Regions from separate parts of the Ferrimonas lipolytica genome, predicted to be linked through region 2. Evidence: riboswitches for the same ligand, from Rfam matches in the RefSeq annotation. Region 2 holds a riboswitch; the other holds the start of a gene.
What was found. A riboswitch is a leader RNA that binds a small molecule or an ion and turns the genes downstream of it on or off. The one in region 2 is predicted to bind cyclic di-GMP.
Positions count from the first base shown of each region.

Region 1: another riboswitch for cyclic di-GMP. It lies ahead of HER31_RS12975 (hypothetical protein); the one in region 2 lies ahead of HER31_RS18755 (hypothetical protein).

Region 1 is NZ_CP051180.1:2,832,970-2,837,649, forward strand. Features, by position in the region: gene HER31_RS12970 (peptidase U32 family protein) at 1-1,979, opposite strand, end outside; cyclic di-GMP riboswitch class I at 2,189-2,270, shown strand; gene HER31_RS12975 (hypothetical protein) at 2,317-2,655, shown strand; gene HER31_RS12980 (hypothetical protein) at 2,722-2,976, shown strand; gene HER31_RS12985 (hypothetical protein) at 3,074-3,394, shown strand; gene HER31_RS12990 (M48 metallopeptidase family protein) at 3,453-3,962, opposite strand; gene HER31_RS12995 (class II aldolase/adducin family protein) at 4,179-4,680, shown strand, end outside.
Region 2 is NZ_CP051180.1:3,746,842-3,751,521, reverse strand. Features, by position in the region: gene HER31_RS18940 (hypothetical protein) at 1-928, shown strand, start outside; cyclic di-GMP riboswitch class I at 1,491-1,581, shown strand; gene HER31_RS18755 (hypothetical protein) at 1,636-3,618, shown strand; gene HER31_RS16995 (acyltransferase family protein) at 4,188-4,680, shown strand, end outside.

The DNA of each region.
Region 1 (4,680 bases), 910 kb from region 2:
CTGTTTTTGAAGCTCACCAACGACGCCGATTTATCACACTTACGCAGACAGCCCTCAGTAAAGCGCGGCTTATGACAACCAACGGTTTGTTGCAAGAAGCACATGCGGCTGGTCATCAACGCTTGCGGGTGATAAATACTGTAATAGAGATCCATCCCCTTCGGTGCTGCAATCGGGTAGAGCTGACGACGGCTTAGCTCGTTAGATAGAAAGCCACCAACACAACCAAATTGCTGCTGTAACACCTCAAAGGCATAGCTATTCGTTAGGTTAAACTGCGGTCCAGCAACCCATTTAAGCCCCAATGATTGCGCAATTTTAACGATACCGGAGTTATTGGTTACTAACCGGCTAGGCCTTACCCGTTCAAGAAAACGCTTAGCTGCGTCGAAGTGTTTACCCAGTAAGATAGCTGGAAACCACGGCAACAATCGCGGCTGCTCAGTGAACAGCTCAACCATGGCATCAAACTGGCGATCCAGCGCCTCCGGTAACTGGTAGTAGAGCTCAACCGGCTGCTGCAACAGCGCCTCACTCGGTGCTCGGTTTAACAATACCGCCAGCTTTGCGGTTTCGGTTCGGGTCTGCTTTTGTGGCGCCGCAGGTAAGGCAACTTCTGGTTGCAGCGGCTTGCCGTCACGCAGGTAAGTAAACAGTTGCTCACGCATTGCGGTTAGCTCAGCAAATGGTAACAACAGCTGCTCACCTAGGCTTAACAGCTGCAATGGTTGCAACTGATGATTGGCGTCATTAAGGGGCTTGAAGATCGGTAGCAGGGTATCGATATCCAATTGACGTTTATCGGCACTGATTAACGCTGAAGAGGATTGCAGCGTCCACACCTGCGCAGCTTGTCCACGATCGCGGATAAGTGTGATCGTTAATGGTTCACCGTGTTGGCCCGACAGGCTCAATGTTAGCGGGCGCTTACTTATGTCTAGTGGTGCAATGGCATCGCTAACGTGGTTGATAATGTCGGTTTTAACATCGTAAAGCGCACGCTTGATCTGTTTAAACTCAGCTTCGGTGCTGATCTGCGCTTGCTTCGCAAAGTGATAGGCGCTGTTATCCCGAGGGTTGTTGCTGTACATCGAATGATTGATATCACCATGGAGGAAGCCCGCAGTAAAATCACGGTTAAATACGGTGTAGAGCAGATCACTACTCTGCGCTAACGGCTTATCTTGGCAGTAGTTATCAATCTGCTTGCGCCACTGATCTACCACGCTGTAAACGTAGTGCGATTTCTTAATGCGCCCTTCCACTTTCAATGAATAAACCCCAGCGTCCGCCAGCTCAGCCATATCGCTAAAGGCACTGTTGTCTTTCATGTTGAGTGGGAAGTCGCTGCCAGCCGCGGTGGTTTGGTAAGGGTCACGACAGGGCTGACTGCAACGACCTCGATTGCCGGAAGAGCCATTGTGCTCAGAGCTCATGTAACACAAACCAGAGAAGCCAATGCAATAGGAGCCATGCACAAACACCTCCATCTGCACGCCCCGCTCCGCACCAAAGCTGGCCAACGGTTTGATCTCTTTGAGGCTAAGCTCACGAGACAGATTTACCCGACTCGCGCCAAGTTGATTTAGGAACTCAATCTGGCCGCTGTTATGGGTATTCGATTGGGTTGAAGCGTGCACATCTAGCTGGGGAAAGTGCTGCTTCACCAAACCAAACAAACCGATGTCTTGCAAGATCACCCCATCTACATCGCTGTTATGCAATAGGTTGAGCAGTTTCCACATTTGGACAAACTCGCTCTGCAAAATAATGATGTTAAGGGTGAGAAAGATCTTACAACCGTGCTGATGAGCAACTCGGATCACGCCATTGAGTGCATCAAAATCGAGGTTATCGGCACGATGACGGGCATTAAATTTATCTAAGCCACAGTAGACAGCATCAGCACCAGCTGCGATGGCCGCTTTGATAGAGTCTATATCTCCACCTGGTGCCAATAGTTCAAATCGATTACTCATGCCGCTGCCTCTGGGTTAAATCAGCGGCGCATTGTAATGACTACTGGATAGCCTGTATAGCCAAGTTTACCACTAGAAAATGCCATAACCTTGCGTAAGAGATTGATACCTAAAGTTATAGGCCTTGGATATTGTTTATCCGCCTTGTTGAATAACTGCACTATTTCCACGATGTTGCCGTCGAGCCCTCTCCCTAGGGCCAATATTGATAGCTCTAACGGCAAACCGGTTGTGAGGCTGGGACGCAAAATGACAGCGCAACATGGAATTGTTATGGGCTGCATTACTGGGTGACGCCATATGCTTTTGTGTTTAGTACTTCACAAGGTTTTTTTAAATGAAACGGACTTCATTAGCTTTACTGACCGCAGTTGCGTTAACGCCCGCTGCACAAGCCGCTTTTGTCCCTATTACCTGCGTTATCGATCAGCCTGGACAGATCAACGCCTTGATTAATACAGATGGTAAAATCACCGCGGTAACCAAATTAAAACGAGACCCAACCAAAGAGATCTACCCAATTCGCTATCGTAACGATGAGTCTAGTCAGGAACGTTATGGCGCCGCTACCGCTACCTTTACTGTCAACATGCAGGCCGACAACTGCGGCTTTGACTCCAACTACGTCGTCACACTGAAAAGCACCAACGACAGTAAGCCGTGGCAGCAATTTTAGATAAGTAATGATAACGATCGTAGCAAGGTATTAAGCGCTAACTTCGATGATGGTGTTTATCAACCGGTGCCGGTAGTGCTGAGCGAAGGCAAACAACCCGGTGATGCCCTACCTACCCCGCAAGCCTTTGAGTATTCCGGTAGCCCTTTCGCGCCGATATTCAGTATCGATACCCTGCTGCGCCAACTCGATTCCGAATACGCCTCTTACGCCGAGCAGCAAGGTTGGTTCGAAACCAAACCGGGCAGCTACCACCAGCGGTTGTGGGTGAACAAGCACTGCATATCAATGCGCACGGAAATCCATGGTTATATCGGTTAACTGCCGCCAGCCAAGACGGCACCATTGCGGTTGGTTATATGCAGCGCAAAGCTGAAACCGACGCGGAGCCGACTGATGAAAAGCACAGCGTTACACGGTGATATGGGAGTTAGGCCGCGCCGCTGCAGCCCTTGAAGAGAAAGGTTCTCACGCTGAAGTCAGCAACGAACTGGTGTTCTTCCCGTCGGCCCATCTGGTTAGCCATTATCAACCCGAGAGGGAAGAACCGGGCTATACTTATCCCGTCGATTCGCTCGACCAAATAGCCACCAACGCCAATCTCACCATGAGCAAAGTCAGCCAGATCATCAACTATGGTCCAAGTGAGTACTTAATCGCTGGTCAATCAGCTTCCGGTAAGCCCATGTTAGCCATCGTTGTAACTCAGTTTTGGCGTGGCGCCGGAGAGCCGATCTAAACCGCAGGCTACCTAACCCACACCAACTAACAACAGAGCCTGCTCCGGTAGGCTCTTACTATTTCTGATAGGGGTGACCATTTAACTCCACTTCGGTTAACCACATCCGCGTCGCCAACTCCAATTGATGGTAGTTGGGTAACATATGTTGGCACAGGGCGTAGAAGTTCTTATCGTGCTGTTTCTCTTTTAAATGTGCCAGTTCGTGCACTGAGATCATCCGCAGCAACGGTTCTGGTGCTCGCTTAAACATGCTACCAATGCGGATCTCATTCTTACTTTTGAGTTTGCCCCCCTGCACTCGACTAACCGTAGTGTGGGTACCTAGGGCGTTATGCACAATATGCAGCTTGCCATCGAACTGCACCTTACTGAGCGGCCCTGACTTCTTCATGTATTGCTGCTTGAGAGTCATGATGTAATCGCGCAACGCGTTATCGCTGCCAATATGATGTTGCTGCGGGTAGTTATGACGGAGCCACTCTCCTAAACGCTGCTCGGCAATAAGCTGCTGCACCTGTTGCTGCAAGGTCTCAGGATAGTGGGCAAGGTAGCGTAATGGCGTCATGGGTTGGTGTGCGCTCAAAGGGGTTAGCTAAATGGCGGCAGTGTGCGATAACCGCTCGTGAGGATCAAGTTTGGCCAGTTTCCACACACTTCACTGAGCCCAATTCAGACATCGGCATGCATAACCATCATTTGTATTCATGCATCCACGACTTAGTATAAAAATCAGTCGCATTCCTATTTAGTTAGGGGCATCACGGATAGCACGGAGCAACCCATGAGCGAAGCCGCCATCAATAACCTCACCATAGGCACTGGTGCCACCTTAGCACCACCGCAGTTTGACGATCCCTACCAGCAGCGCCTGCACGATAAACAACGATTGGCGGCCGCCTTCCGAGCATTTGCGCTGTACGGCTTCGATGAGGGCTTAGCTGGGCACATTACCGTTCGCGATGCGGTCGAACCAGAGACCTTTTGGGTAAATCCGCTGGCATTGCATTTTTCACTAATTAAAGCATCGCATTTAGTGCGCGTCGATCATCACGGCAATGTGGTTGAGGGCGATGCAATGGTAAATAAAGCCGCCTTCGCCATCCACTCGCGAGTACACCAGTCGCACCCTAGCATTAACGCAGTGGCTCACTCCCACAGCCGCTACGGTCGTGCTTTTGCGGCACTGGGGCAGCCACTGCAACCGATCTCCCAAGACGCCTGTATGTTTTTTGAAAATCACGCCGTTTACGACGACTTTGGCGGAGTGGTAATGGAACTCGATG
Region 2 (4,680 bases):
TGCAGTTGAGCTGGCTCAACGCATGCTCGACTACACCGATGCCAATCGTGCTAAACGTGGCGAGTTAAACATCTATTCAGAACCGTATTCGGTAGCACCAAAACTGTATCTGAATGACCGCAGCAAGATTGGTGATGGCTGGCGTCGCCCATACGGCGGGCATCGCTTGGCAGTATTGTCCGATGGCCAGATCCTTAATCCAATTATGCGTATTGTTGATTACATCAAGAGTAACAACAAATCCGGTTACATGAACCAAGCTGATGCTTTCTTAGCAAGCGCTACGACAATCATCAATAACCATAACACCTCGTACAGTACCAGTAAGAACGCCGCTATTCAGGGCTCCTACTTTTACGTTAATGACAAAAATGACCTATATGGTGACAGTGGCTTGTACTCCAATCCATTACCGTATAACCACAACATGACTTTTGCTGTAGCTATGATCTATGTGGATAAGTGGACCAGTGGTGGTGACAGTCAGATGAGCCAACGAGTACACGATATCGTTGGCTTCTTTGGCGACAACCTGCAGTTCAACAGCGATGGTACCTGTACTTGGAACTACGCTTACGATGTAAACGGTAACACCAAGATTGAAGACACCAGCCATGGTCACATGGATGTCGGTTTCTTGTTAACGGCACATAATGAAGGTTACGTTGCTGCCGAGACAATCAACTGTGCAACCAAAACCCTAACCGATAAGGTCTTTGGTGCTCCTGGTGTGTTGGCGTACGACGTAAGTGGTACCGGAGTGGCTACCATCATGGATCAAGTAGCAAGTACCTACGATTGGGCTGACTTAGCGGAATATGATGCTCGCATCAGTCAAATGAACAGCTATGTGCTGCGCCACTTTGGTGATCCAGACTGGTCACGCGCCTACTTAGGTTGGGCAACCCACTTGAAGTGGAAACAGTAATTCCCTCCAACCCGTTGGGATAACTTTTAGAGCAAAGCCAGTTGCATTCGCAGCTGGTTTTTTCACATCTACAGCCTCGAATTAAAGCGCTTAACAACTCACCGAAAACTAGTTGGCTAGCCACTCATTACTTACAAGCTGTATCGCAGGGTAAATAGATGCCAAGTAGAGAAGTAGTAGCGCTGAAATGGTGGTTTTCACCTAAATAAAGAGCAATTGGCTAAGTTAGCCGCTAACAATGGTGGATAAAAATCAGCCTAATTCACATTATTTCAGTCGATGGTGTGATCAGTACCGCGAAACCAGTAGTCACCATGTAAAAATATTGTTTCTATTTTGGCCGGCAATTAACTGCCTCAAGGTGCTGATATATAAATCAAAATTCAAATTTTGAACAATTTTACTAGCCATCGGCAAAAACTAAAAATTTCACTTAAAAATCAGATCGATGTCGTTTATCAAATCGATTTTTTAGCCAATTTGAAGCACCTGATTGTTGCCAGTAAGATGCACCCCATCAAATCGAGTCGCAGATGATTTATATTGCGACGACATTCACGACAGCAGACAAAGGCAAAGTCAGTGTGAACTGATGACGCAAAGTCTCCGGTCTCAAGCGAAGTAACACAGCTTGAGATAGCGGGACTACCACATGTCGGACCGTTTTAGGCCCCATGCCACCTTGTCTGCCGATATTGGAGTATATTATGACCAATCGGCACTTATCGAACACTTCGAAATTAAAACGTATTTTCGCCCTTAGCGCGCTTACTGTCGCCCTGACAGCATGCGGCGGCGGTAGTAGCAGTTCGGATCCTATTGATGAAACTCCACCTGTAGACAACGCGCCTATTACTGATCCAGTTGACCCAACTCCGGTTGAGCCTGATCCAGTAGAGCCGGTTGAGCCAGAGCCTGTTGACCCGGATCCAGTAGTACCGGTTGAACCAGAGCCAGAACCAGAGCCAGAGCCAGAACCAGAGCCAGAACCGGAGCCAGAGCCAGAGCCAATTGAAAACGACCTGCTATTAGGTGAAGACGCTCGAGCTATTAGCTTTAACGGCACCGACGCGTACTTTGACTTTGATGCATGGCAGGCGCAAAGCGAACACCGTATTGTGGCCTGGGTCCGTGACTTAAGTGATGACAAAGCCTACTTGGCCAGCGGTTCAAATGCCTATTTAGCGGTAACTGAAGACTCGTTTATTGGCCTGTTTAATGGCAAAGAGATCCGTTTAGACAATCGCTTTGATTTTGGCACAACCGGTTACGCTGAAGTAAACATCAATAATGGCATTGTCACTGTCTCAGATGGTCAGACTACTGAGTCAGTGAGCGATAGCTCAATTGGTTACCAAAGTTACAACTCGGCGATGCACTACGGTAATGACTACAGTCAAGCGAGCCTGCAAGCTTTAGCTTTTATTGACTACGGTAACAACGATCATCTGCGCGCATATAGCTTTGACGACAACCAGAACATCATTGAGAACAGCAGTGCCCCAAGTAGCGCTAACCGACTGTATAACGTTGCTAGCAGTGACTGGAAAGTGATTGATGAAGGAATCACTGCGCCAGAAGCTACTATTGCAACCCAAGCAGAGTGGGACGCCAGCTTTGAGCATTTCTCACGTAATGGTCGTCCGATGATGAATACCACCAACGCCAACGATAATGGCGAATACGCGTGGCACGGACACTATTGGTTACGTGCATACTTAACCATGGCTGAAACCTATAACGATGATAAGTACTTAGATTACGCAGTAGAGCTGGCTCAGCGTATGCTTGACTACACTGACACTAACCGTGCTCAGCGGGGCGAGCTAAATATCTCGGCGGAACCGTACTCGGTAGCACCGAAGCTGTTCCTGAATGATCGTAGCCAGATTGGTGATGGCTGGCGTCGTCCTTACGGTGGATACCGTTTAGCGGTATTGTCTGATGGTCAGATCCTTAACCCAATCATGCGTATTGTTGATTACATCAAGAGTAACGACAAAACAGGTTACATGACTCAGGCTGATGCTTTCTTAGCAAGCGCTACGACAATCATCAACAACCATAACTCATCCTACAGTGTGAGTAAGAACGCGGCGATTCAGGGTTCATACTTCTACGTAAACGAACAGAATGACGCCTACGGTGATAACGGCTTGTACTCTAATCCAGTACCGTACAACCACAATATGACCATGGCCGTTGCAATGATCTACGTAGACAAGTGGACCAGCGGTGGCGACAGCGTAATGGAGCAACGAGTAAATGATATTGTTGGCTTCTTTGGCGACAACTTACAGTTTAACAGCGATGGTACCTGTACTTGGAACTACGCTTACGACGTAAACGGTAACACCAAGATTGAAGACACAAGCCATGGTCACATGGATGTCGGTTTCTTATTGACCGCTCATAATGAAGGTTACGTAGAGAGTGACATCATTGAGTGTGCAACCAAGACCTTAACCGACAAGGTATTTGGTGCCCCAGGTGTGTTAGCGTACGACGTAAGTGGTACCGGTACTGCATCCATTATGGATCAGGTAGCAAGTACCTACGACTGGGCTGACTTAGCAGAATACGATGCCCGCGTAAGCGAAATGAACACTTACGTATTACGCAACTTTGGTGACCCTGATTGGTCACGAGCATACTTAGGTTGGGCAACCCACCTGAAGTGGAAACAGTAATTCCCTCCAACCCGTTGGGATAACTTTTAGAGCAAAGCCAGTTGCAACCGCAACTGGCTTTTTTGTGTCAGGGGCCATATGTAGTGCCGTAACTGCAACAAAAAGGCTGTGTCACAGCCAAGTGTTGAGGTTTATATCAAACCTTCGGCTCTACCGATTGCAGTACTCTTAAGGGGTTATGTCACGGTGGCGACAGTACATTTTTGTATGCATTAGGGGGGAGCTTCGCCCCCTTTGCAATCCCCCTTGCCTTAGGTCGCAGTCCAAAACGCTTCGCTGGACTGTTCCAATGCGGCAAAAGATCAACGGCGGTAGTGCTTTCCTCTTGTATCAAAACTCGCCTAGCCGGGGCTTTAACAGCATTGAAAAGAACAGCACTTAATTGGTATACAGCCAACAAAAAGCAATGCTAATAAGTTTATTTTGGCAACCAAAATTTAAAATTTATTCAAATATATCAACTACTAATGCAATTGCCACAGGCTTAATAAACTTAATTACCCCCCCAATACCCAAGCCATTAACTACCATTTAAGCCTTCGGAGTAACAATTTTTGGGTCAGTAGTAGATGTTTTATAAGCTCGAAAGCCTAAGAGGAATCGCAGCACTGTTAGTCGTGCTTTATCACTCGCCATATCACTTTGACACCTCGTCGACGCTCTTCATCCACAACAGCTACCTATTTGTTGATCTGTTTTTTATCTTATCCGGCTTTGTGATGTCCTACGCCTATGGTGACCGAATAGGGCGCAATATTACCTTTGGCGACTACCTAATACTTCGTTTGGGGCGAATGTACCCACTGCACCTTATTAGCCTCTTGCTGATGCTCGCCTATTTCTGCCTCAAATCGGTGCTATTTCACTGGGAGGTTGCCGGAGGGGGCGCATTACTCTCCTCTGACGGTCAAATCTCATCCTTCATTGGCAATCTCTTACTGTTGCAGTCAGTGGGGATATTTGATCACCTAACCTGGAACACTCCAAGTTGGAGCGTCAGTGCAGAAATACTCACTTACGTGGTGTTCTTCGCGACAACATTCTTTATCGATAGGCATAAAT